Regions from separate parts of the Arthrobacter sp. T572 genome, predicted to be linked through region 2. Evidence: riboswitches for the same ligand, from Rfam matches in the RefSeq annotation. Region 2 holds a riboswitch; each other region holds the start of a gene.
What was found. Region 2 has a riboswitch for cyclic di-AMP ahead of ACUYMZ_RS19555 (DNA polymerase III subunit gamma/tau domain-containing protein). Riboswitches for the same ligand answer to the same signal wherever they lie in the genome.

Region 1: another riboswitch for cyclic di-AMP. It lies ahead of ACUYMZ_RS05795 (M23 family metallopeptidase); the one in region 2 lies ahead of ACUYMZ_RS19555 (DNA polymerase III subunit gamma/tau domain-containing protein).
Region 3: another riboswitch for cyclic di-AMP. It lies ahead of ACUYMZ_RS04825 (aggregation-promoting factor C-terminal-like domain-containing protein); the one in region 2 lies ahead of ACUYMZ_RS19555 (DNA polymerase III subunit gamma/tau domain-containing protein).

The regions. Positions count from the first base shown of each region.
Region 1 is NZ_JBRAZQ010000002.1:977,898-983,075, reverse strand. Features, by position in the region: gene ACUYMZ_RS05810 (HNH endonuclease) at 1-357, opposite strand, end outside; gene ACUYMZ_RS05805 (NlpC/P60 family protein) at 606-1,379, opposite strand; gene ACUYMZ_RS05800 (C40 family peptidase) at 1,479-2,222, opposite strand; cyclic di-AMP (ydaO/yuaA leader) riboswitch at 2,227-2,386, opposite strand; gene ACUYMZ_RS05795 (M23 family metallopeptidase) at 2,533-3,363, opposite strand; cyclic di-AMP (ydaO/yuaA leader) riboswitch at 3,368-3,607, opposite strand; gene ACUYMZ_RS05790 (iron-dependent transcriptional repressor DtxR) at 3,810-4,505, opposite strand; gene serC (phosphoserine transaminase) at 4,808-5,178, shown strand, end outside.
Region 2 is NZ_JBRAZQ010000002.1:3,971,868-3,977,045, reverse strand. Features, by position in the region: gene ACUYMZ_RS19565 (PucR family transcriptional regulator) at 1-949, shown strand, start outside; gene ACUYMZ_RS19560 (AEC family transporter) at 1,015-1,935, shown strand; gene ACUYMZ_RS19555 (DNA polymerase III subunit gamma/tau domain-containing protein) at 2,123-3,478, opposite strand; cyclic di-AMP (ydaO/yuaA leader) riboswitch at 3,493-3,642, opposite strand; gene ACUYMZ_RS19550 (ATP-dependent DNA ligase) at 3,872-4,939, shown strand; gene ACUYMZ_RS19545 (DUF6480 family protein) at 4,942-5,178, opposite strand, start outside.
Region 3 is NZ_JBRAZQ010000002.1:766,736-771,913, reverse strand. Features, by position in the region: gene ACUYMZ_RS04835 (response regulator transcription factor) at 1-449, shown strand, start outside; gene ACUYMZ_RS04830 (sensor histidine kinase) at 546-1,952, shown strand; cyclic di-AMP (ydaO/yuaA leader) riboswitch at 2,086-2,247, shown strand; gene ACUYMZ_RS04825 (aggregation-promoting factor C-terminal-like domain-containing protein) at 2,253-3,095, shown strand; gene ACUYMZ_RS04820 (pyridoxal phosphate-dependent decarboxylase family protein) at 3,208-4,593, opposite strand; gene ACUYMZ_RS04815 (HAD-IA family hydrolase) at 4,632-5,178, opposite strand, start outside.

The sequences.
Region 1 (5,178 bases), 3.0 Mb from region 2:
GGCGTTGTTGCATTTCAAGCACGCCGCAACCAGGTTTTCCCAGGAATCCGCGCCGCCCCTGGACTTGGGGTGGACGTGGTCTATGGTGTGTGCTGTTTTGCCGCAGTAAGCGCAACGGTGTCCGTCACGGCGGAGGACTCCGCGGCGGCTCACAGCTGTGATCCTGTTGTAGCGGGGACGGATGTAGCGGTTAAGGAGAATCACGGTGGGGCGACCCAGGATTTCCTGCGGCCCGACGACAGGCTCGTCGCCTTCGGCCACTACGCTTGCTTTTCCGGCCAGCACAAGGACCAGCGCCCGGCGGAAAGTCACTACCGCCAGCGGTTCATATCCAGCATTCAGAACGAGTGTGCGCATGCACGTACCTCTTCACGGCCGCACCCGTCAGGGGCACGAGGGCCGGCTGCCCTCTGCATGTACGGGCTGTGGATCGACAAGACAAGGGTAAGCACTTATATGCCATATCAACGAATTATTCTGTTGATTCCCCTGTGGTGTCGGTCAATGTTCACGTGCGGGACACCTGTTCCCGGGCAAACGTGGCGGCGTTAAAACGAGGAAACCCCGCAGGCGTTGTGCCTGCGGGGTTCCCTTGGGATGATCGATCAGCCGTTGACCCGGATGAAAACGGGGCCTGAGCCGACATTTGCACTGAACAGTGCGGTGGTGGATCCGTTCCATCCGCCGTGCACTGCCATGCCGTTGCCGACGTAAACGGCAATGTGTGCCATTCCGCCGTAGCCGCCGTTGGCGTAGTAGATCAGGTCTCCCGGCTGCGCTTCAGCTGCGCTCACCGTGCGTCCCAACGAAAGGTAACCGGCCGGCCAGTCGTGGAAGTTGATTCCCACAGCCGCAAGGGAGTTGGTCACCAGCATGGTGCAGTCCTGCGTGACACCCAACTGTGCGTAGGCTGCCGCGGCGATCGCGGCACCCAGGCCGCTGGAGGCGGCGGGAGCCTTGGTGGCAGGGGCCGCAGTGCTGACCGAAACATTGGCCGCACCGGACTGCGTGGTGGCACCGGAAGCGGCTTTGGTTTCAGCCTTTGCGGGAGCCTTCTCCACCACGGGAGCCGGAGCTTCAACCGTCGTGACGACGGGGCGCTCGTAGGAGATGGCCACGGTGGAATCGGCTGCAATGGTTGCCTGGGCAACGGCCTGCACGTCGAGTGTCGTGGTGGCGGTGGACTCGCGCTGGATGTTGGTGTCGGCCGCGTTGGCAGCAACACCACTGGTCAGGACCAGGCCTGATGCAGCGGCGATAACGGCTGCCTGGCGGCCAACGCCGCCTGCATTGCCGCTGACGGCCTTGGCGATGACGGCGATGGAGCTGGTCTTGGGGGCCTCAGCGCGGTGCCGTGCATTCTTGTTTGCACTCGTCATGGTTACTCTCTTTTGTCGTATCCGGACGCGGTTGGGGACGCGTCCGGTTCGGCAGGCCAGCACTTGGGGGGCATGCTGGCTTGCCCCGAACGGGATGTGCTAGCCGAGGGTGTAGAACGAGGAGCTGCCGGTGGAAGCCACCGAGTGGAGCAGCGTGCCCTGGCTGGGGTTGAGGGCGCTGATCATCATGCCGTTGCCAACGTAGATGCCCACGTGGGCTCCACCGTTCTGCATCACCAGGTCACCGGGAGCCGGCGTGCTGGTGGGCTTCATGGCGGTCCATGCGTTGACGCGGGGGATGCTGATGCCGGCCTGGGCGTAAACCCACTGGGTGAAACCTGAGCAGTCCCAACCGTTGGGGCTGGTGCCGCCCCAGACGTAGGGGTGGCCAATGCCGGTGTAGGCAATGGCGGCGAGGCCCGAAGCGGCTGCGCTGGAAGCGGAGTCCTTGGCCTTGGAAGACTGGGCCGTCACTGCAGCACCGCTGGTGGAACCACCGTTGCCGGCCTGCGTGCGGGTGGTCTGGGAAGCGCGCTGGACCTTGGGGGCTTCCTTGGTGGCCACGACGGGGCTTTCGAAGGAAACCGTGGCGGTGGGCTCGGCGGTAACCACTGCGGTGGTCACGAGCTGCTGGGTGCTTGACGATTCCGACTTGGAGACGTCGGTGTCAGCTGCCTGGGCGGGCATTCCAACGCTGAGGACAAGTCCTGAAGCTGCGGCCAGAACGGCGGCCTGGCGTCCTACGGTGCCTGCATTGGTGGAAACAGCCTTGGAAAGGTTGTTCAAAGGGTTCGTGCGAACCGTTTCGGCGCGGTGGCGCGCAGGGGTAGTGCGTGAAGACACGAAGGTAGCCTCTCCCAATGCCTGCGAGGTGAGCTGTCGGATTCGGATGGGAGTCATCCGGCCGCTCCGCTTCAAGGAAGCTTTGCGACTTAACCCCTAGGCCTTCAAAAAAGGCCGGAAGTGGTTCCCCCGCCCCTGCCAGACGAATTTTGCGAACGGACCCTGGATGGTGGCAGAGCTAGGCAATCCACCCAAGTGCATCGGCTCCCTGGAAGCCGATGCGATTTAGACGGTACAACAGAAGTGCTTCAATGTCACATTCAGATCACGGGGCGTGTCACAAATGCGAGAGACGACCATCAGCTCTGGCTCAGAGCCAACCCATGGGGTCAACGACTTCGCCGTTGACCTGGACCTCGAAGTGGAGGTGGCAGCCGGTGGAGGCGCCGGTGGTGCCGCTCAGGGCAACAGTGTCTCCGCGGCTGACGGTCTGGCCGACCTTCACGCTGAACGACGACAAGTGGTTGTACGTGGTCTCGAGGCCGTTGCCGTGGTCTACCACCACGCGGTTGCCTCCACCGTACTCGTGCCATCCGGCGAACGTGACCTTGCCGGCTGCTGCCGCATGGACAGCGGTGCCGCACTGGGCCACAAAGTCCTGCCCGCGGTGGAAGTCGCCGGCGCCGCCCGTGAGGGGGCTGATGCGGTAGCCGAACGGAGAAGCCGTGCTGAGCGTGTCCAGCGGGCTGCCCAGGCTGCCGACGGATGAGGCACGCTGGATGCTCTCGGCAGATTGTGCACTCAGGAGCTGCTTGAGCTTGCCGTCAGGATCCGCCGCAGTAGCAACGGCTGCGCGGCTGAAATCGATCTTGGCCGACGCTTCCGCGGAAACCTCGGGCTGGCTGCCGCCCGCGAGTGTCAACGCGGCCTCGGTCTGGCCCGACTCGGAGGTGGCCATCACCGGACTGGTGGCCGGCAGACCGACAGTCAGGGCAAGGCCGGTGGCGGCAAGCGCTACACCGGCTTTCTGCCCGACGCCACTGGCTGCGGCGAAGTCGGCAACCTGGCGCAACGGGCTCTTACGGCGGCGCACCTGACGCTGGGTGTCGCGGGGCCGGATCTCCGTTACGACGCGGGCTGGCCGCAGCTCAGTAGCGGGGCCGGTCGCGCGTCGGCGGCCCCTGGCGTTCTGCGATGTCAAACTCTGTTCCTCTCTGAAAAGCCTGCGAAGTTAGCTGTCGGATTCGGATCAGAGAGTTCAGACCCGGCCCGCACAAAGCGCACACGGCACACAGGTATCCCAGGAGGGACTTGCGTCAGTAGGCACTTCTGCTGCGGGCTTCACCCCAAGGCTGCTTCTTTAGACAGCCGCTTGTGGTTCCCCCGCCTCTGCCAGTGGTGGATGGCACACCTGATCTGCTGGCAGAGTTCGGCTCCAGATCAGGTAACGCTTTGGTATCAGCGCTAGTAGATAACTATAGGGGATTAAAGCCCGCAGTAATAAATTCGTTATCTACAGAAACGGGGCGTGGCGGAGCGAGCCCATACCACTTCCTGCGGAAAAGTGCAGGTCACACGCTGGCGCTGATCCCAAAGGTGAGATCCGCCACCCCGCCGGACGCACCGGGCGGCGCCCCGGGCATGAGTTCAGTTGACGGCGACGAAGACGTGCGCTGCGACTTCCGGCGGCAGCTCCAAGGCGCCTTCGATACCGGGTACGCGGACCGAGATGTATTCACCCACGCGTTCGAGCGAGACGGCAGCGCCAGGGCGGATGCCGCCCTCGTCAAGCTGGGTCAGGAGCTCGGGCTCCACCTGGATGGGCTCGGCCAGGCGACTCACCACGACACGGGAGTCCGAAGCGTATCCGTCCATGGCCTGCAGGAGGTTGACATCACCGCGTTCCAGCGGCTGGCCACCCAACCCGCCCAGTGCTTCCAGGCCGGGAATCGGGTTGCCGTACGGAGATTCAGTGGGGTGTTCCAGGAGTTCGTAGAGCCTGCGCTCCACCCGCTCGCTCATGACGTGCTCCCACCGGCACGCTTCATCGTGGACGTAGGCCCAGTCCAGGCCGATCACGTCGGCAAGGAGGCGTTCAGCCAGGCGGTGCTTGCGCATGACCTCGGTGGCGCGCTTGCGGCCGACCTCCGTCAGTTCCAGGTGGCGGTCATTGGAGACAACCACCAGGCCGTCGCGCTCCATGCGGCCAATGGTCTGGGAAACCGTGGGGCCTGAGTGGCGGAGGCGTTCGGCGATGCGTGCGCGAAGAGCAACAATGTTCTCCTCTTCAAGCTCCAAAATGGTCCGAAGATACATCTCAGTGGTATCGATCAGATCCGTCATCCAGCTCAGCTCTCCTCGAACGCAGTTCTTGCGTAATCTCCACCGTACCGCGTCCCGGGCAAGTCCGTCGGTGCACAACCTCCGGCTCAGGAACGCCAAACCTTAGCCTAGCTTATTTGGAATTACTCTTGATAATTTCACTCTGCGACCGGGCCTTCGGAGCCGGCGCCGTTCCACGTGGCGGACTATGACAACCGGAGGTTAGTGCCCGCCCTCCCCGTCAGGCAGAATTGGGGAGTCGAAGGGGCAGCTGATGCCACCTGCCACCTCCCCATCTTTGACCGAAACACATTGGAGCCACCGTGAGCGACAACAGCATCACCATTCCCGCCGACCTGCTGCCCAAGGACGGCCGCTTCGGTGCAGGACCGTCCAAGGTCCGCCCGGAACAAATAGAAGCCTTGTCCGCTGCAGCGAAGAACATCCTCGGCACCTCCCACCGCCAGGCTCCGGTCAAGAACCTTGTGGGCTCGGTCCGCGAGGGCCTCAGCCAGTTCTTCCGCGCGCCCGAGGGCTACGAGGTTGTCCTGGGTGTGGGCGGATCCACTGCGTTCTGGGATGTTGCTGCGTTCGGCCTGGTGGAGAAGAAGGCCCAGCACCTCTCCTTCGGCGAATTCGGTTCCAAGTTCGCTTCGGCCACAAACAAGGCCCCGTTCCTGGACGAGTCCTCCAT
Region 2 (5,178 bases):
GGTGCGCGGTTTCCGGGTGGGATACCTCTGGGTGCAACAGGACCTTGAGGAGCAGACCGCGACGGCGATCCTCGCCCAGTTGCCCGGCGTGCGGGACGAACTGGATCTGTTGGCAGGGGTGTTGCTGGATTCCAATACTGCCGAGTCGGAGTTCCGGAGGCGGCGGGAGCAGGAATTCCTGGCTGCCTGCGGAGGCGAGTCGAATGCTGTGTCGGCTGTTGCCGGGTGGAAGGAAATCCAAGGCCGCGGACCATGGCAGGTGGTGACGGTGCTGGACGCCGGTGGTGCGGGATCCGCCGTCGATCCCATTGCCGCGACGCTGACGCACCGTTCCGCCGCATTGCAGTCCACCATTGGGGTGGACGCTGCCCTGTTCAGTGCCGGAACGGAAACCCATGCGGTGATGCTGTTCCGGGCTTCCGGCGGCCGGGCGGAGCATGCCCAGGTGCTGGTGCACTACCAGCTGGAACTGGCCAAGCGGGCCGGGCGGACCGTCGACCGCGTGATCCTGGGCATCAGCGAGCCCTTCCCGGTGATCCGCCAGTTGGCAGCGGCCTACCGGGAATCCAGGGTTGCTGCCCAGGCGGCTGCGGTGGACCCGCCGCTGGGAGAGTTGGTGGACGGACGCGCCGTGGGGATTTACCAGTTGTTCGACCGTCTGCAGGCCCCCGGCGGTTGGGACGACACGGGATCGGTCCACTTCAGGGCGCTGGAAGGCCACGACCGCAACGGCGAGCTGCTGCCGGTGCTGGAGTTGCTGTACGACAACGACGGATCGGTCCAGGATGTTGCCCGGAAGCTCCACCTGCACCGCAGCAGTATCTACAACCGGCTCGGCCGGATCCGCCAGCTCATCGGAGCTGATCCGCTGAGCGGCGCGATCCGGCTCGAACTGCATGCGGCGCTGAAGGCCCGTCGTTGGGCGGGGAGGCCCAGGATCCAGGGCTAAATGGACAGCCGCCACCTTCACCCCTATGCTGAGAAAACGTTTTCTCTGGCAATGGAAGGGGTGTGGTGGGCGGAGTCGTCTCGGGCATCCTGATTATCTCGGTGGTCATTGCGGTGGGATACGCCGCTGCGCGTTTCAAACTGTTGGCCCCTGAAGTCCAGGGAGCGCTGACCCGTACAGCGTTCTACATCACCAACCCTGCCCTGCTGTTCACTGTGGTGGCCGGAAGTGATATCCGGGCTGCCTTGGGCGTGGATGCGCCGCTCGCCCTCCTGTCCGCCGTCGCCGTGGGGCTCCTTTACTGCCTGGTGAGCTTCCTCTTCTTCCGGAGGCCCGTTGCCGAGACCGCCGTAGGGGCGATGGCCAGCAGCTATGCCAATGCCAACAACATCGGCATCCCTGTATCCCTCTACGCCGTGGGGACAGCGCAGCACGTTGCTCCCGTTCTGCTGGTGCAACTGCTGGTGCTGGCCCCGTTCTACGTGACGGTTTTGGGCTTGGCCGGCGGAGAGAAGATCCACTGGAAGCGCGTGGTCCTCCAGCCACTTGGCAACCCGATGATCATTGCCTCCGCGCTGGGCGTAGTGGTGGCGCTGACCGGCTGGCACGCGCCGGAGTTGGTCCGGAAGCCCATCGACATGCTCGCGGGCGCCGCCGTGCCCATGGTCCTGCTCGCGTTCGGCATGTCGCTCGCCGGCAAGGCGCCGCTGCAGAAGGGAGACGGCCGCGTCGAAACGGTGGTGGCCACACTCCTGAAGGTTGCGGGCATGCCTGTCATTGTTTGGGCGCTCGGCGTCGTCGTTTTCGGGCTGGAGGGCCGGCACCTGTTGGCTGTGGTCATCATGGCTGCCCTCCCCACAGCCCAGAACGTCTTCCTGTTCGCTTCGCCGTACGGGCGGGGCACTGTGGTGGCCCGGGACGTCATTCTTTGCACCACGGTCCTCTGCATCGGCGCTCTTCTGGTGGTCGCCTGGCTGTTGGGGTGACCAGGGAAGACAGGAGGCTGGCACCCGGTGTGGGTGCCAGCCTCCTGTTTTTCGTCCAGCTATTTCGATCGCCGCAGCCGCTGGCAGCTCCAGCGGCCCATCCGCCGCCGGAACGTTGCCGTACGGCTGCTGCTGCAGTAACGGCCGTGCCAGCCGACGTGCGTGGTGGTCCGGGGCATGCGGGTGCTCACTTAAGCGCCTCCTTGGCGAGGTCCAGCAGCCCGTCCACGTTCAGCGACGGGTCATTGGTGGCCGGGGCGCTGCCCGCTTTTGGGTCGTTGCTGGGCCTCGGCTTCTGGGTCTGGGTCGGTGTTGGCGTCTGCGTGGGAGTAGGCGTGACGGTGGGTGCCGGCGTCTGTGTGGGGGTGGGGGTCGGCGCAGTGACCGCATCCGACGGCGGCGCGGGCTGGCCCGGAGCCGGAGTGGTCACTCCTGGCACCGGCACCACGGCCGACGGGGTTGTGGACGGTACCCATTTCGGCGCCGCCAGTGATACCGACGGAACGGGAACGGACGACGGCGACACTGCGGCAGGTGCCTCCGGTGCCGACTGCGTGGGGTCGGCCGGCGGCTGATCCGCGCCGGTTGCCGTCTGGGATGCTGCCGACGCCGTGGAGTACGACGGGCTCGGCGCGGGGGAAGCGGTGCCGGTATGGCGTCCATTGCCGTTGCCGGATGCAGTACCGCCGGCCTCCTGTGCGGGTGCTTCCTGACCGATCAGCGGCAGCTCCCAGGCCTGGCTCACCGTGCCGACCGTCAGAACAAGTCCCAAGGCACCGGCAACCACCGCCATGCGCTGGCCCATGGTTTTCACGGAGGCGGCCTTGGTCAGGGCGTTGTGGGGCTCCCGGGTGAATGGTGACGCGCCCAGGGATCCAAAAGCGGACGCGCCGGGCGAGTGGGTGCTTTCGCTTCGAGCTTGTGCGTGGCCTGCCGCTTCGGCGCGGGCAGCTCTGCGGCTGGACAGGCCGGCCGCGGCCGTAGCTGCTGCGGCTGTTTTTACCTGGCCTGCTGTTTTTGCCGTGCCTGCCGCCTTGGGCTGGGCGGGGACAGGTTCGACGCCGGGCTCGGCGCCGGGTGCGGCAATGACCGGGAGCGCCGCGGTAGCGGGTTCGGGGACAGGTTCCGGCTCGGCGGGTGCCGAAATGACCGGGATCGCCGCGGTAGCGGGTTCGGGAGCAGGTTCCGGCTCCGCGGGCTTGATGACTGGAATCGCCGACGTTGGCGGTCCGGGCGTGGTGGATTCGGCGCGGGTGGGCGCAGGGACGCCAGGGATGGCGGCAGTCCGGGGCTCTGCTCCAGCAGTGGGACCGCTGGCGGGGGCGCCGGCAGTTTCCGCAGCCAGAACCGCCTGTGCTGCGCGCTCGCGCTCGGCCGCGCGGGCCGCTGCGCGCGTCATGGGCGCCTGGGTAGGAGTGGCCGCGGTGGCGGGTGCCGCCGTCGTGGTTTCTTCACCGGTGACCTGTCCGCTGGGTTGGGCCCGACGGCGTCCGGTTGGCTTGGTGCGCTCGGCGGCCCCTGGGGCACGGCGCGGCTGATCCATGGTTGGGGACATGGTGTTTGCCTCTCAACGCCTGCGAGGTTAGCTGTCGGGTTCGGACGAGGCCGTCCGGCCGCGCGTGGCGGCTTCACCCCAAGGGCCTGCGGAGAACAGGCCCGGGAACTCTGGGTCCCCCGTCTCTGCCGCGGATCTGGCGGATTCCGGGATGCGGCAGAGCTCGGCGTCAGCCCGGAAGCGGCCCAGCGGAGATTCGGGTCGCCCTTCGAAGGTACAGGAGCACGGAAGTAAAGTCACATTAATGTAACGGACGGAACGCCTAAGGGTGGTCCGGGTCCGCGGCGCCTACCCTTCGGGGTCCGCCCGGGAGGGCCCTGTTTATGCACATAGGGGATTGCGCCCTAGCTTTGGGCAGGTGCGGGCCGGTAGACATGAGCTATGGATCTTCCCGTGATGCCGCCCATTTCGCCCATGCTCGCCAAATCCGTCCCGAACATCCCGGATGTCGGGCACTATGAACCCAAATGGGACGGGTTCCGGACCATCGTGTTCAAGGACGGGGATGACATCATCCTGGGCAGCCGCAACGAGAAACCCATGACCCGCTACTTCCCTGAACTCGTGGAGGCGCTAAAGAAAAACCTGCCGGAGAAGTGCGTGGTGGATGGCGAGATCATTCTCATCTCCGGCAACCGGCTGGACTTTGAGGGCCTACAGCAGCGCATCCACCCAGCCGACAGCCGGGTCCGGATGCTCGCAGAGAAAACGCCGTCCTCCTTCGTGGGGTTCGACCTCCTTGCCCTCGGTGACGAAGACTTCACCGGCAAACCGTTCAGGGAGCGCCGCTCGGCGTTGGAAGACGCGCTTGCCGCGGCCGAACCGCCGGTCTATGTGACGCCTGCGGTCACCGACTTGGAGCGGGCTCAGGAATGGTTCGTGCAGCTTGAGGGAGCAGGGCTCGACGGCGTGTTGTCCAAGCCGCTCGACGGCATCTACCAGCCGAACAAGCGGGTGATGTTCAAGACCAAGCATGAACGGACAGCGGACTGCGTGGTGGCCGGGTTCCGGTGGCACAAAACGGCGGACGTTGTCGGGTCCATGCTGTTGGGCCTCCATGACGATTCCGGCAAGCTCCATCATGTGGGAGTGGTGGCGTCCTTCCCCATGGCAAAACGGAAGGCGCTCGTGGAGGAGTTGGAGCCTTACAAAGTGGACATCGGCGACCACCCGTGGGGCGAGTGGGCCAGCCAGGAAGCGGGTGCCGCGGTCAATTCGAGGATGCCGGGCGCCCAAAGCCGGTGGAGTGCGGGCAAAGACTTCTCGTTCGTACCGCTGCGGCCCGAGCTCGTGATCGAAGTGGCCTACGACTACATGGAGGGCGACCGGTTCCGGCACACCACCCAGTTCCGCAGGTGGCGGCCGGACCGGACGCCTGCCAGCTGTACGTACTCACAGCTGGAAGGGCCCGCAGATTATGACCTCGGGGAGATCCTGCGGTTGTCTTAGCGCTACTCCTCGTGCCCCTGGTCCATGCTCATGCTGTCCTCGGCCGGTGGGGTTTCTCCGGGAGGAACTCCGCCGCCCGGCTCAAGGCCGGTCACGTTACCGTTCTCCGGGTCAGGGTTGGCTGAGGCTGCGGGATCGCTGTCTTCGTCCTGGCGCAGGTCCGGGTCTTCGTGGATGCTGTCGGGTTCGGCTGCTCCACTTGCGCCGAAGGTCTGAGGGTCGTCTTCCGGGTCATAGCT
Region 3 (5,178 bases), 3.2 Mb from region 2:
TCCTCACGGCCAAGGATGCCGTGGAGGACCGCATCGTCGGTCTCGCCGCCGGGGGCGACGACTACGTCACCAAGCCCTTCAGCATGGAAGAAGTACTGCTCCGCCTGCACCGTTTGGTCCAGCGATCCGGCGTTGCCGCCATGGATACGGCGGAGCTCGTAGTGGGCGACCTGACGTTGAACGTCGATACCCGTGAAGTGACCCGGGCCGGGGAGGACATCCAGCTCACCGCCACCCAGTTCGAACTGCTGCGGTACCTCATGGAGAATCCCAAGCGCGTGGTCAGCAAGGCCCAGATCCTGGACCGGGTCTGGGACTACGACTTCGGCGGACAGGCAAACATTGTGGAGCTCTACATTTCCTACCTCCGCAAGAAAATCGAAGCCAACCACCCGCCGATGATCCACACCATCCGTGGTGCCGGATACGTCATCAAGCCAGCGGACTGAGCTTTGGCTGCGCTTACCGGTACCGCCAGCAGTGGCAAGCCCAACTTGCTCAGACCTTCAACGTGGCATCTGCGCACCCGTTTGATCCTGGTGGCGATGGCCTTGCTCATCGCCATCTGTGGCGCCGTGGGAATAGTCAGCTACGCCTCCATGGACGTGGTGTTCAACCGCCAGCTCGACAAGCAGCTGGAGGAAGCGTCCAACCGCGCAGCAGACTTCGGCAGACCGCCGTCGGGCTTTCCGTCCACGCCGTCCCGCAAGCCGGACCCCTTGGAGGCGCGGGGCCAGGCCGCTGGAACCTTGAATGCGCGGATCAACGGTTCAACGGTCAACAGCTCGGGACTGATCGACGCGGAGGGAAACCGCGTCTCCTTGTCCCAGGACGACCAACAGGTACTGCTCTCCCTGCCCAAGGACAGCACCCCCGTGGACCGCTCCCTCTCCAACGGCGACTACCGCTTGGTGGCAGTGGAAACGGCATACGGAGATGTCATTGTCACCGGCCTGCCGCTGGCGGACAAGCAAAGCGCGGAGGCGTCGCTGGTGTGGACCATGGTGTTCGTGTCGCTGGGAGGACTGGCGTTGATCGGACTGGCCGGTACCGTCATCATCCGCAGGACCATGCGGCCCTTGGAGCAATTGTCCGACGTCGCCACCAAGGTCTCCCGCCTGCCCCTCGACGCCGGCGAGGTGGCTTTGGCGGTACGGGTACCTCCGGGAGCGGCCCACCCCGGCACGGAAGTGGGCAGCGTGGGCCATGCCCTGAACCAGATGCTCGACAACGTTGCCAGTGCCTTGGAAGCGCGGCAGGCAAGCGAAACCAAGGTGCGCCAGTTCGTGGCGGACGCCTCACACGAACTCCGCACACCGCTCACCGCAATCCGCGGATACACCGAGTTGCTCCGCATGACCGAGAACTTCACCGAGGACGGCCGGAAGTCCCTGGCCCGCGTCCAGAGCCAGTCGGAACGCATGACAGCCTTGGTCGAAGACCTGCTCCTGCTCGCCAGGCTGGATGAAGGACAGGCGTTGAAGGTCTCGGATGTCGACCTCACCCAGTTGGTGATCGAAACGGTCAGCGACGAGAAAGTGATGGCGCCGGACCACCACTGGAAGCTGCGGCTGCCCGACGAACCAGTCACCGTGCGCGGGGACGCGACACAGCTCCACCAAGTGCTGGCCAACCTGCTCTCCAATGCACGCAAGCACACGGATGCCGGGACAACGGTGGAAACCGGCGTCATGCTGTCCAACGACGGCAACGCTGTGGTGACCGTGACAGACAACGGGCCTGGTATTCCGGGGGATTTCCAGGCGCGCATCTTCTCCCGTTTTGCCAGGGCAGACGCCGCGAGGTCAGGCTCCGAAGGTACCTCCGGGCTGGGCCTTTCCATCGTAGAGTCCATCGTGCGCGCACACGGCGGTACCGTGGACGTCACATCCCGGCCCGGGCGCACCGAGTTCGCCCTCCGCCTCCCTCTGGGGAGCGCCGCACGCCTGTAACAAAATGGCAAGGCGACGCACCAGCGTCGTGATCTCTGTTACCCAAATGTGACTTAAGCCGATTCGTCCTGTACCGTCGAAAGGGTGGGTCGCCCCAACCTGACCCACACCCGGGATGCGCCGAGCTCTGCCACTTCCCGGAGTTCCGTTCTCACCCAAAGGCAGAGACGGGGGACCCAGAGTCTCCGGGCCCGTGCATTGATTGCCGGCCCTTGGGGTGAAGCCGCTGCTGCGCGCGCGGCCGGATGACCTCATCCGAACCCGACAGCTAACTCCGCAGGCGCTGAGAGGTAATCACACATGTCTGAATTGAACGATCAGACGCGCCCTTCCGCGCGTCACCGTGACGATCACAACGCTCCGCTGACCAAATCGCAGGCTGTCCTGAAGGACGCTGCCCGCCGTGGCAAGACCGGTCAGCGCATGTCCGTAGTAGCCGGCGTCGTGGCTGCCGCGCTGGGTGTTGCATCGCTGGGCACCGCCGCAAACGCTGCCTTCAACCTCCCGGAACTGAGCCAGGCCGCCGAAACCCAGGCCAACGCCCAGGTCAGCACCAACAAGGCTGCCGAGATCGCTGCTTCGATGGACGCTGCTGCCGCCCAGGGCGCAGCTGACCGTGCAGTTGCAGACAAGGCCGCTGCCGAACAGGCTGCCGCAGAGAAGGCCGCCGCCGACAAGGCCGCGGCTGAAAAAGCTGCTGCGGAGCAGGCCGCTGCTGTCCAGGCCGCAGCCGAGAAAGCCGCCGCTGATGCTGCCGCCAAGCAGGCCGCCGATGCCGCAGCCGCCGAGAAAGCCGCTGCAGCTGCCGCAGCCGCTGCCGCTCCCAAGGCCATCGACGACCCCGCCGCCGCAAAAGCCTACGCTGCCAGCATCCTGGCAAACTACGGTTGGGGCGCCGGCGAGATGGTCGCCCTGAACACGCTGTGGGAGAAGGAATCGAACTGGCGAACCACAGCCACCAACCCTTCCAGTGGCGCCTATGGGATCGTCCAGTCACTGCCGGCAAGCAAGATGGCCACTGCGGGCGCCGATTGGCAGACCAACTACCAGACCCAGATCAAGTGGGGCCTGAACTACATCAAGGAACGCTACGGCTCGCCTTCCGCAGCCCTCGCCTTCCACTTGGCCAACAACTGGTACTAAGCCAGGCCTGAGCCAGAGCGTCGGTCCGCACCATTCCTTCTGAAAGGAACGGTGCGGACCGGCGCTTTTTCATCCCCTTGAATCTGTGCCCGGCAGGTTTATGCCCCGGCAGCTAGGCTTCAGCCTCCGCAGCGCGTCTGACGGCAGCGACGGATGCGGCGACATCGTCCGCATCCGTGGACCAGTTGCTCACGGAGATGCGCAGGATGTCACGGCCATGCCACACCGAACCGGACATCCACACCACCCCTTCGGCCATGACTCTCTGCGTGACCCGGCGGGTACGTTCATCGCTGCCGAAACTGACCGACACCTGGGTGAACACCACGTCGTTCAGGATCTCGACCCCGGGGATCGCAGCCAGCCCCTCGGCCAAGGCCCTGGCGTTTGCCGCCAGCTTCTCCACCATTGCGATCGTCCCGGACCGCCCCAACGAGCGGAGTGCAGCCCACACCGGGATGCCCCTGGCACGGCGGGAAAGCTCCGGCACTTTCTCGTGCGGGTCGCCGGGGCCGTGGTCATCTGCGGGCAGGTAGCTGGCATGTACACCGAAAGTCCGGCGCATGACATCCGGCCGGGACACGATGGCCAGGCCTGAATCGTAGGGGACATTCAAGGTCTTGTGAGCATCGGTAGCCCAGGAATCCGCGGTTTCCAGCCCCGGCAGGTACTTGCCCAGCTCCGGGCTGACTGCCGCCCACAATCCGAAGGCACCGTCAACGTGGACCCAGGCGCCTTTCCCGTGGGCCAAGCGCACCGCCTCCTGGACGGGGTCGAAGGCACCTGAATGGATGTTTCCCGCTTGCAAGCACACGATCGCCGGGCCTGGCTGCCCGTCCATGGCGGCTGCCAATGCCTCCGGGATGATGCGTCCCTGGTCATCCACGTCCACCGGCGTGCAGTTTCCCAAGCCAAGATAACGGACCACCAGGTCGATGACCTCGTGCCGTTCCCGGCCAACAAACACCGTGACGCGCGGTCCTCCTGCGAGCCCCAAAGTGGCCAGGTCCCACCCCGCCTGCTCCAACACGTACTGGCGCCCTGCTGCCAGCCCCACGAAGTTGGCCATCGTCGCCCCGGTGGTGAAGCCGACGTCGGAGTTTTCGGGAAGGTGCAGCAAGTCCAGCAACCAGGCCGCCGCAGCCTCCTCAATGGCCGCAGCAGATGGCGTCGCGAACCGCAGTCCGGTGTTTTGGTCCCATGCGCTGACCATCCAGTCGGCTGCGAGGGCTGCCGGTAGGGTCCCGCCGATCACCCAGCCGAAGAACCTGCCTGACTGCATGGCCATCAGGCCCGGCTCCGCCACCGCAACCAGCTCATCGATCACCGCTGCCGGGTCGGTGGGGCCCTCCGGGAGCGGGGAACCAAGCTTGGCCGCAACCTGGTCGGCATCCATGGTGGGGCGGACTGAACGCGTGGGCACTGATGCCAGCCACTGCTTGGCGTGCGCCATCGCCCGCTCCAGTGCTGCATCGTACGCCTCCGGCAACGCAGACATGGGCACAGCCTACGCCGGACGCCCCGATTGGAACAGAGCTATAGCGTCAGGGTGATCAGGTGTCCGCCGTCGATGTCCTTGACGGCCTTGACCGTCACCGCCGAGTAGTTGGGAATCCGCCACATTCCGGGCTCCAGCGCCCCGCCGGCATCACCAACCACGACCGTCCGCATGCCTGCTGCGCGGGCTGCGGCAATGCCTGCGGGCGCGTCTTCGAAAACCACGACGTCGGCCGGTTCCGCGCCCAGCAGCTCCGCGGCTTTGAGGTATCCCTCCGGGTGCGGTTTGCCGCGCGTGACAGCCTCGGCGGTCACCGCCGTCGTGGGCATGGTCAGCCCGGCGGCCTGCATGCGGATGTCGGCCAGTACCCGATCGGCGGACGTCACCAGGGCGATCGCGTCGTCTGGCAGGGCTTTCAGGAGGGTCTCGGCGCCGGGCAGGGCAATGATGCCGTCCGTGCGGTTGCGTTCCATCTCGCCCAATTCCGCTGTGAGGGCCACGACGTCGGCCCCTTCCGGTGCGTAGCGTCTGATGGTGTCACCGGCCTGGACGCCATGGGACGTCCGCAGAATCTCGTTGTAATCC